Regions from separate parts of the Dactylosporangium sp. CA-233914 genome, predicted to be linked through region 2. Evidence: riboswitches for the same ligand, from Rfam matches in the RefSeq annotation. Region 2 holds a riboswitch; the other holds the start of a gene.
What was found. Region 2 has a riboswitch for S-adenosylmethionine ahead of thrC (threonine synthase). Riboswitches for the same ligand answer to the same signal wherever they lie in the genome.
Positions count from the first base shown of each region.

Region 1: it holds a riboswitch for S-adenosylmethionine, as region 2 does, so the genes downstream of both, ACQPY0_RS04250 (aminotransferase class V-fold PLP-dependent enzyme) here and thrC (threonine synthase) in region 2, are expected to answer to the same signal.

Region 1 is NZ_CP192030.1:934,739-938,943, forward strand. Features, by position in the region: gene ligD (non-homologous end-joining DNA ligase) at 1-590, shown strand, start outside; gene ACQPY0_RS04250 (aminotransferase class V-fold PLP-dependent enzyme) at 570-1,811, opposite strand; SAM riboswitch class IV at 1,830-1,947, opposite strand; gene ACQPY0_RS04255 (hypothetical protein) at 2,414-2,650, shown strand; gene ACQPY0_RS04260 (PrsW family intramembrane metalloprotease) at 3,297-4,205, shown strand, end outside.
Region 2 is NZ_CP192030.1:781,275-785,479, forward strand. Features, by position in the region: gene ACQPY0_RS03590 (glucosyl-3-phosphoglycerate synthase) at 143-997, opposite strand; SAM riboswitch class I at 1,164-1,299, shown strand; gene thrC (threonine synthase) at 1,315-2,583, shown strand; gene ACQPY0_RS03600 (GNAT family N-acetyltransferase) at 2,891-3,901, shown strand; gene paaN (phenylacetic acid degradation protein PaaN) at 3,979-4,205, shown strand, end outside.

The DNA.
Region 1 (4,205 bases), 150 kb from region 2:
TCATCGTGGTCGAGGAACTCGCCACCGTGGTGTGGCTGGCCAACCTGGCGGCGCTGGAGCTGCACACTCCGCAGTGGCGCGTCGACGCCGAGGGCCGCGCGCTCGACCCGGACCAGCTCGTCGTCGACCTCGATCCCGGCCCGCCCGCCGGCTTGCCGGAGTGCTACGAGGTGGCCCTGATCCTGCGCGAGCGCCTGGCCGCCGACGGCCTGCGGCCCGCCGCGAAGACGTCCGGCAAGAAGGGCATGCAGCTGGTCGTACCGCTGCCCGGCGACGAGTCCGCCGACGAGGTGAGCGGCTACGCGAAGGCCGTGGCCGAGGAGCTGGCCAAGGCCCACCCGAAGCTCGTCGTGGCGAAGATGGCCAAGCAGCTGCGGCCCGGCAAGGTCTTCATCGACTGGAGCCAGAACAACGCGTTCAAGACGACGATCGCGCCGTATTCCCTGCGGGCCGGCCCCGCCCCGACGGTCAGCGCGCCCCTGTCCTGGTCCGAGGTCGAGGCCGGCGAGCTGACCGCCGCCGGCCTGACCCCCTCGGTCGTCCTGGACCGCGTGGCGAGCCGGGGCGACCTACTGCAGGGCGGCGAGTAGCCGATCGATGTGCTCTTCGGTGGTACCGATGCCGAAGCTGGCCCGCACCGCCTGAGCGCTTTGCGAAAAGTCGGGCGCTCCGCGCCGCGACTTTTCGGATTTTTCGGATATGCCCGATTCGAGGCGCCCGGTGGCCTCCGCCAGGAGGCGGCGGGTGAGGGGGTGGGCGCAGAACAGGCCGGTGCGGACGCCGATGCCGTGGTCCCGGCCCAGCGTCACGGCCAGCTCGCCCGGGTCGCGGCCCGGGACCGTGAACGACACGATGCCGACCCGCTCGGCGTCGGCCGGGAACAGGCGCAGCTCCTCGACGTGCGGGAGCGCGGCGAGGCCGGCCCGCAGGCGTCGCAGGAGGGCCTGTTCGGTCGTGGCGAGGTCGCGGTCCCGCAGCGCGCGCAGGGCCGTGGCGATCGCGACCGCGCCGAGCAGGTTCGGGGTGCCGGCCTCGTGGCGGGCCGGGCCGGTCGCCCAGCGGGCGGTGCCGTCGTCGGCGACGTGGGCGCTCGCGCCGCCGCCGGCCAGGTACGGCTCGGCGGCGTCCAGCCAGTCCGCGCGCCCGGCGAGGACACCGGCCCCGAACGGCGCGTAGAGCTTGTGCCCCGAGAACGCGATGTAGTCCGCGCCCAGGCCGGCCAGGCTCCCCGGGGCGTGCGGGGCGAGCTGCGCGGCGTCGACGGCGATCCGGGCGCCGTGCCGGTGCGCGACCTCGGCCAGCTCGGCCACCGGCCAAACCTCCCCGGTCACGTTGCTCGCCGCGGTGACGCTGACCAGGACGTTGCGGCCCTTCAGGCCGTGCAGCACCCGCGCAAGCGCCTCGATCGCCTCCTGCGGCGAGCGTGGCGCGGGCACCCGGACCGCGTCGCGCCAGGGCAGCAGGTTGGCATGATGCTCGGCATCGAACGCGACGACCGTGGTGCCCTCGGGCACTGCCCGCGCGAGCAGGTTGAACGCGTCCGTGGTGTTGCGCGTGAAGATCACCGTGTCGTCGGGCCCGTGCCCGAGGATGTCGGCGACGGTCTCGCGGGCCTGCTCGTACTCGCGCGTGCAGCGCTCCGACAGCGCGCCAGCCCCGCGGTGGACGCTGCCGTAGTAGGGCAGCAGATCGGCGACGGCGTCCGCGACGACCCGCAGGCACGGCGCGGTCGCGGCGACGTCGAGGTTGGCGAAGCCGACGGACCGGCCGTCGCGCAGCTTGACCTCGCCGGGAGTCAAAATCTCGGACATGGGTGCAGGGATCCCCTTCGCTCGCGCTTGCCCGGACGCACCACGCGCCAGGCCGGGTCATCACCCGGGGCACCCCGCCGCGAACGCGAGGGTTGCCGGCCAGCAAGCCGGGGCTTGTGCGCTGGCACTCATGACCTGTCCTGACAGTACCGCGGATAAAGTTGCCCCATGAGCGAACTCCCGCCGAATGGGACGCCGTCCTCGCCCACCTCCGGGCCGCCTGCCACCCCGCCCTCGGGATCCGGACCGGCCGCGGACGGCTCAGGGACCCCCGAGGCGCCCGCCACCCAGCCGCCGGACGAGTCCGCTCCCACCCCGCCCCCGCCCCCGTCCTCGGACGCGGGCCCTTGGGCCTCTCCGTCCGGCCCCGCCCCGGCCGCCCCCGGCTCCTCATGGGCCTCGCCCGGAGGCGCTCCGGGCGTGTCATCCGAGGGCGTCCCGGGCGTGTCGCCCGGCAGTGCGCCGCCGGCCGCGGGAGGCGGAGCGTGGACATCGCCTGGGGGTGCCCCGGCTGGTTGGCCTGGAGGCGCTCCGGGCGTGTCATCCGAGGGCGTGCCGGGCGTGTCGCCCGGCAGTGCGCCGCCGGCCGCGGGAGGCGAAGCGTGGGCGTCCCCCGGGGGCGCCCCGGGCGTGTCGCCCGGTGCTGGACCCTGGGGTTCGCCCGGCAGGACTCCGCCGGCTTCGGAATGGAGCCGGCCGGCCGCGCCGACGCCGGGCCTGTCGGGCTGGGGACAGCCTGCGCCGACCTCTGGGCCTGCGGGCTGGGGGCAGTCCTCGCCCGCCGCGCCGACGTCCGGCCCGGCCGATTCGGGGCAGCCCGCGACCTCTGGCCCGGCTGAATGGGGGCGGCCTGCGGCGTCGTCTGGGCCTGCGGGCTGGGGGCAGTCGTCGCCGGCCGTGTCGTCGTCCGGCCCGGCTGATTCGGGGCAGCCCTCGACCTCGGGCCCGGCCGATTCGGGGCAGCCTGCGCCGACTTCGGGCCCGGCTGAATGGGGGCAGCCTGCGGCGTCGTCTGGCCCTGCGGGCTGGGGGCGGCCGTCGCCAGCCGTGTCGTCGTCCGGCCCGGCCGATTCGGGGCAGCCCTCGACCTCGGGCCCGGCCGATTCGGGGCAGCCTGCGCCGACCTCGGGCCCGGCTGAATGGGGGCAGGCCGCGCCGACCTCTGGGCCCGCGGGCTGGGGGCGGTCCTCGCCCGCCGCGCCGACGTCCGGCCCGGCGGACTGGGGCCGGCCCTCGCCGGCCGCGCCAACCTCGAGTGTGCCGACCTCAGGCCCGGCGGCGTGGGACTCGGCGGCCACCGGATCGGCTCCCTCGACCTGGGGTTCGCCGACGCCCGGGCAGCCAGTCGTGCCTCAGGCGCCGGCCGGGCAACCGTCGGCACCGCCGGGTCCCGGTGGTCTCGCGCCGGGGCGGCCCGGAGAACCGGCGGCGTCCGGCGGGCCCCTGTCGTGGCCGCCCGCCCTGGCCGGGGTCGCGGTGCCCAACGTGACCGAGGCGTCAGAGCCGCGGACCGGCCAGCAGGAGTACGCGACAGCCGCCCTCGCGCTCGCCGCCGCCCCGCCCGCCAAGCGCTCCGACCGGCGGCGGCTGTGGACGCTGATCGGAGTCACGAGCTTCATCGCGGCGTGTGGCGTCGCCGTACTCACGTTCTTCGGCTTCAACGGAGGGTGGACCGCGCTCGTCGTCGGCGTCGGGGCCGCCGTCATCCCGGTGCCGGTGCTCGTCTCGTGCTTCCTGTGGCTGGACCGGTACGAGCCGGAGCCCGTGAAGTATCTCGTCTTCGTCTTCGGCTGGGGCGCCTGCGTGGCCACGGCCGTCGCGCTCGTGGTCAACACCGCGGGCGCGTACTTCGCCGACAAGGCCGGCCTCTCCGAGTCGCTCGTGGCGGTGCTCGTCGCGCCGCTGATCGAGGAGAGCATGAAGGCGCTCGGGCCGGTGCTGCTGTTCTGGCGCCGGCCCCGCGCCTACTCGGGCCTGATCGACGGGATCGTCTACTGTGGACTTTCCGCGACCGGGTTCGCGATGGTCGAGAACATTCTGTACCTGGGCTTCAAGGGCTACGGCGAGGCCGCCGACAAGTCCGGGCCGGTCACCGGGGCGGCCGCGCTGGTGGGCATCTTCATTGTGCGGATCCTCATGACCGGGTTCGCCCACCCGCTGTTCACCTCGATGACCGGCATCGGGCTGGGCATCGCCTCGCGCTCGTCGGCCAAGGCGGTCCGCTTCCTCGCTCCGATCGCCGGCCTGCTGGTCGCCATGATGCTGCACGGCGCGTGGAACCTCATGTCGGTGACCGCCTCGACCAGTGCCTGGGTGCTGCTCTACGGCTACTTCGCCGTGATGATGCCGATCTTCCTGTGCATGGTCGGCTTCGCCCTGTGGCTGCGCGCCGGC
Region 2 (4,205 bases):
GCGAGGCCACGCCGGCGCTGTTCGCCGACTTCGCCAACTGGGCGGGAAACGTCCGACGATCGGCGCCGGCCCGCTTGGGTGGCGAGGTCCTTCCAGGCGCGACCTGGTCGACGGCGATGCCCCGGCCCAGCGGAAAGCGCCGTCAGCGCGCCCCGGCGTAGCCCGCGACCGTGCGCATCGGGGGACGGTCGGGGTGGGCGACGCTCGTCACCCGCGGGGCCACGCCCGAATCGTGGCGTTCGAACTGCGTCAACGTCGGCCAGAGCGGCCGGTCCGGCGTGACCCGGGCGTGGATCGTCTGGACGATCGTGGCGGCCATGCGGCCCAGCGCCGCTGTGTCCTGGTGCCCGTGCGTGCGCTGGCCCAGGTCGACCTGCGCGACCGCGTCCAGGCCGTGTGCGCGGAACGTGTCGATGAGCAGGCCCGTCTCCACGCCGTAGCCGGCCGCGAACGGCAGCGACTCCAGCAGGCAGCGGCGCGCCGCGTACTCGCCGGCCAGGGGCTGCACCACCCCGGCCAGCTCCGGGAAGTGCGCGTTGAGCAGCGGGCGGGCGGTCAGCTCCGTGACCCGGCCGCCGCCGGCCGCGGAGACGTCCAGCAGGGGGCGGTCGTAGAAGGCCTTGACCATCAGCGTCGCCGGGTCGCTCAGCAGCGGGCCCAGCAGGGCCGTGACGAAGTGGGGGCGGAAGTCGGTCAGGTCGGCGTCGACGTACACCAGGATGTCACCCCCGGTGACCGCCAGCGCCTTCCACAGGACCTCGCCCTTGCCCGGGCGGGAGCCGGTCGCCGGGAGGATGTCGTCGCGGTGGTGGACGGTCGCGCCGGCCGCCGCGGCCACCTCGGCGGTGCGGTCCACGGAGCCGGAGTCGACGACGACGACCTCGTCGACGAGCGGGCCCAGGCTGCGAACCCCGGTCACGATCGCCCCGACCGTCGGCTCCTCGTCCAGGGCGGGCAGCACGACGCTCACCCGCGTGTCGCCCTTCGCGGCGAGCATCGCCGGAGCCGGCCAGTCCCGCCAGGAAGAGGTGCGCCGGGCGAACCAGGAAGCGGCGATATGGTGCATGAATGAAACGCTAGCCGCGCCCAAGTCGTGAGATGACTCATACCCGGTCGCCGGTGGTGCCCCTTACACTCAGGGAAGCACCACCACACAACTACATACCTCATCCAGAGGGGCAGAGGGATACGGCCCGATGAAGCCCCGGCAACCCCTGCGACGTCTTCGATGACGAGTTTCGTCGCGGTAGGTGCCAAATCCGTCCCGGCGCGCAACCGTGCGCTTGGGAAAGATGAGAGGAAAGGCCTCCCGTCATGACCTCGACGCTCAGCGTCTTCGCCGAATCGCCCGCTCGCAACCTCGTCTGCCGCGGCTGTGGAGCCACGTTCCCGCTCGCCGCGCAGCACGCCTGTTACGAGTGTTTCGGCCCGCTCGAGGTCGGCTACGACGCCGCGGCGCTGGCCAAGGTGACCCGCGAGCAGATCGAGGCGGGACCGAAGAACATCTGGCGTTACGCGCCGCTGCTGCCGGTCGGGCTGGACCCGCAGACCCGCGTGACGCTCGACCCGGGCCTGACCCCGCTGGTCCGGGCCGACGGGCTGGCCAAGGAGCTCGGGTTCACCGCGCCGCTGCACGTCAAGGACGACTCCGCCAACCCGACCCACTCGTTCAAGGACCGGGTCGTGTCGGTGGCGCTGACCGCGGCGAAGGCGCTGGGCTTCACGCGATACAGCTGCGCCTCCACCGGCAACCTCGCCAACTCCGTCGCCGCGCACGCCGCGCGGGCCGGCGTCCCGTCGACCGTGTTCATCCCGGCCGACCTCGAGCCCGGCAAGATCGTGATGACGGCGGTGTACGGCGGCGAGGTCGTCGCCATCGAGGGCTCCTACGACGAGGTCAACCGGCTCTGCTCGGAGCTCACGGAGACCGACGAGTTCGAGAACACCGCGTTCGTCAACGTCAACGTCCGGCCGTTCTACGCCGAGGGCTCCAAGACGCTCGGCTACGAGGTGGCCGAGCAGCTCGGCTGGCGCATCCCGGCCCAGGTCGTGATCCCGATGGCCAGCGGTGAGCTGCTGACGAAGATCGACAAGGCGTTCACCGAGCTGGTCGAGATCGGGCTGGTCCCGCCGGCCGAGTGGAAGGTCTTCGGCGCCCAGTCGGCCGGCTGCAACCCGATCGCCAAGGCGCTGCACGACGGCGTCGACGACATCACCCCGGTCAAGCCGACCGGCATCGCGAAGTCGCTCAACATCGGTGACCCGGCGGCCGGCGTCTACGCGCTCGAGTCGGTGCGCCGAACCGGGGGCTGGATGGAGTACGTCACCGACGACGAGATCCGCGAAGGCATCCAGCTGCTGGCCCGCACCACCGGCGTCTACGCCGAGACGGCCGGCGGGGTGACCACGGCGGTGCTCAAGAAGCTCGTCGAGTCCGGCAAGCTCGACCCGAACGCGGAGACGGTCATCTTCAACACCGGCGACGGCCTGAAGACCCTCGACGCGGTCGCGGACCGGGTCGGCCCGACCCACCGTGTCAAGCCCTCGCTGAAGTCGGCCCGGGAGGCTGGCCTGCTCGGATGATTTTTTAGGGTGGCGCGATCACCGAGCGTTGATCTGCAGAGAGCGCTTCCACGCTCGGACGAGGAGCCCCTCGTCCGGGTGGAGGAGTCATTCGACACCGAGCGTGATCGTCGGGGCGCGGTACGTCCGTAAGTGGACTTGACTGCGTATATCCCGGGGTTCAGGATGCTCGGTGCGGGAGGACGTGTCGCCGCGAGACCCCTGGGTCCGCGACCACAACACCGGAGGTGTTGGCGAGCGTCCTCTCGACCAATTTCCGGCCGTAAATGGTTTGCCGGGCTCCCGCCCCCAGCGCGACCCTGGCCGCATGCCTCCATCAACGCTCGAGATCGTCGAGGTTCGCGCCGATGACCCGGCGGCCGTCGACGCGGCGTTCGAGATCGTCAACGAGTCGCTCCGGGCCGACGTGCCCGGCATGCCGCCGAACTGCCGCTACCAGTACGACATGCAGTTCGTGGTCCCGCCGCCGCGCGGGGACCGCCACTTCTTCCTGGCCCGGCACGGCGACGAGCCCGCCGGCGTCGCCCAGCTCGACCTGCCCCGCCATGACAACCTCGACAAGGCGCACATCGACGTCCAAGTGCGCCCGGCCCACCGCCGCCGGGGGATCGGGCGCGCGCTCTACGCCCGCGCCGCCGCGACGGCCCGCGCCGACGGCCGCACCCGTGTGGTCGGCTTCAGCCCGGTCGCGCCCGCGCCGGACGGGTTCGCCGGGTCGGCCGGCCTGAGCAACGGCCTGCTCGACGCGCGCCGCCGGCTGCTGCTGGCCGAGGTCGACGAGCAGGAACTGCAGCGGATGTACGCCGAGGGCCTGGCCAGGTCCGCCGGCTACGCGCTGGTGCAGTGGGGCGACACCCTGCCGGAGCAGTACGTCGAGGACCTCGCCGCCCTCGACAGCTCGTTCCTGGTCGAGACGCCGATGGGCGAGCTCGACTACGAGCCGGAGCAGGTCGACGCGGCCCAGATCCGGCTCCAGTACGCGGCGTTCACGGCGTGGGGCTCGCGGCGCTACGAGGCCGGCCTGGTTCACGAGGCGACCGGGCACCTGGTCGCCTGGACCGCGATGCGGGTTTTGCGCAGCGTCGACTGGCACTGCTCGCAGATGATCACCCTCGTGCACCCCGCGCACCGCGGCCGCCGGCTCGGCGTCGTGGCGAAGGTGGCCAACCTGCGGGCGATGCGCGCGGCCGAGCCCGCCGTGACCACGATCGACACGTTCAACGCGGCCGACAACCCGTACATGATCGCGATCAACGAGGCCATGGGATTCCGCCTCGTCGATCACTGGGCGAACTGGCAGGGGCCGCTGCGGTCCTAGTTGCCCGGTCGCGGGAGCCGTCAATCACTCGTCGAATCATCGGTCCGCCCGCTCCGCCGCGGTGGCAGGATGGCGCCATGGAGAACTCACACCCCATGTTCGCCAGCCACGCCGACACGCTGGAGCGGGCGCTGACCGCGATCGCCGAGCGTGCGTACTGGTCCAACTACCCCGAGTCGCCCAGCCCGCGCGTCTACGGCGAGCGCGCCGCTGCCGAGGGCGAGGCGGCGTTCCGGGCCTACCTCGGCGCCGACTTCCCGCTCAAGGACCAGCCGGGCATCACCGGCTGGGTGGCGACGGAGTC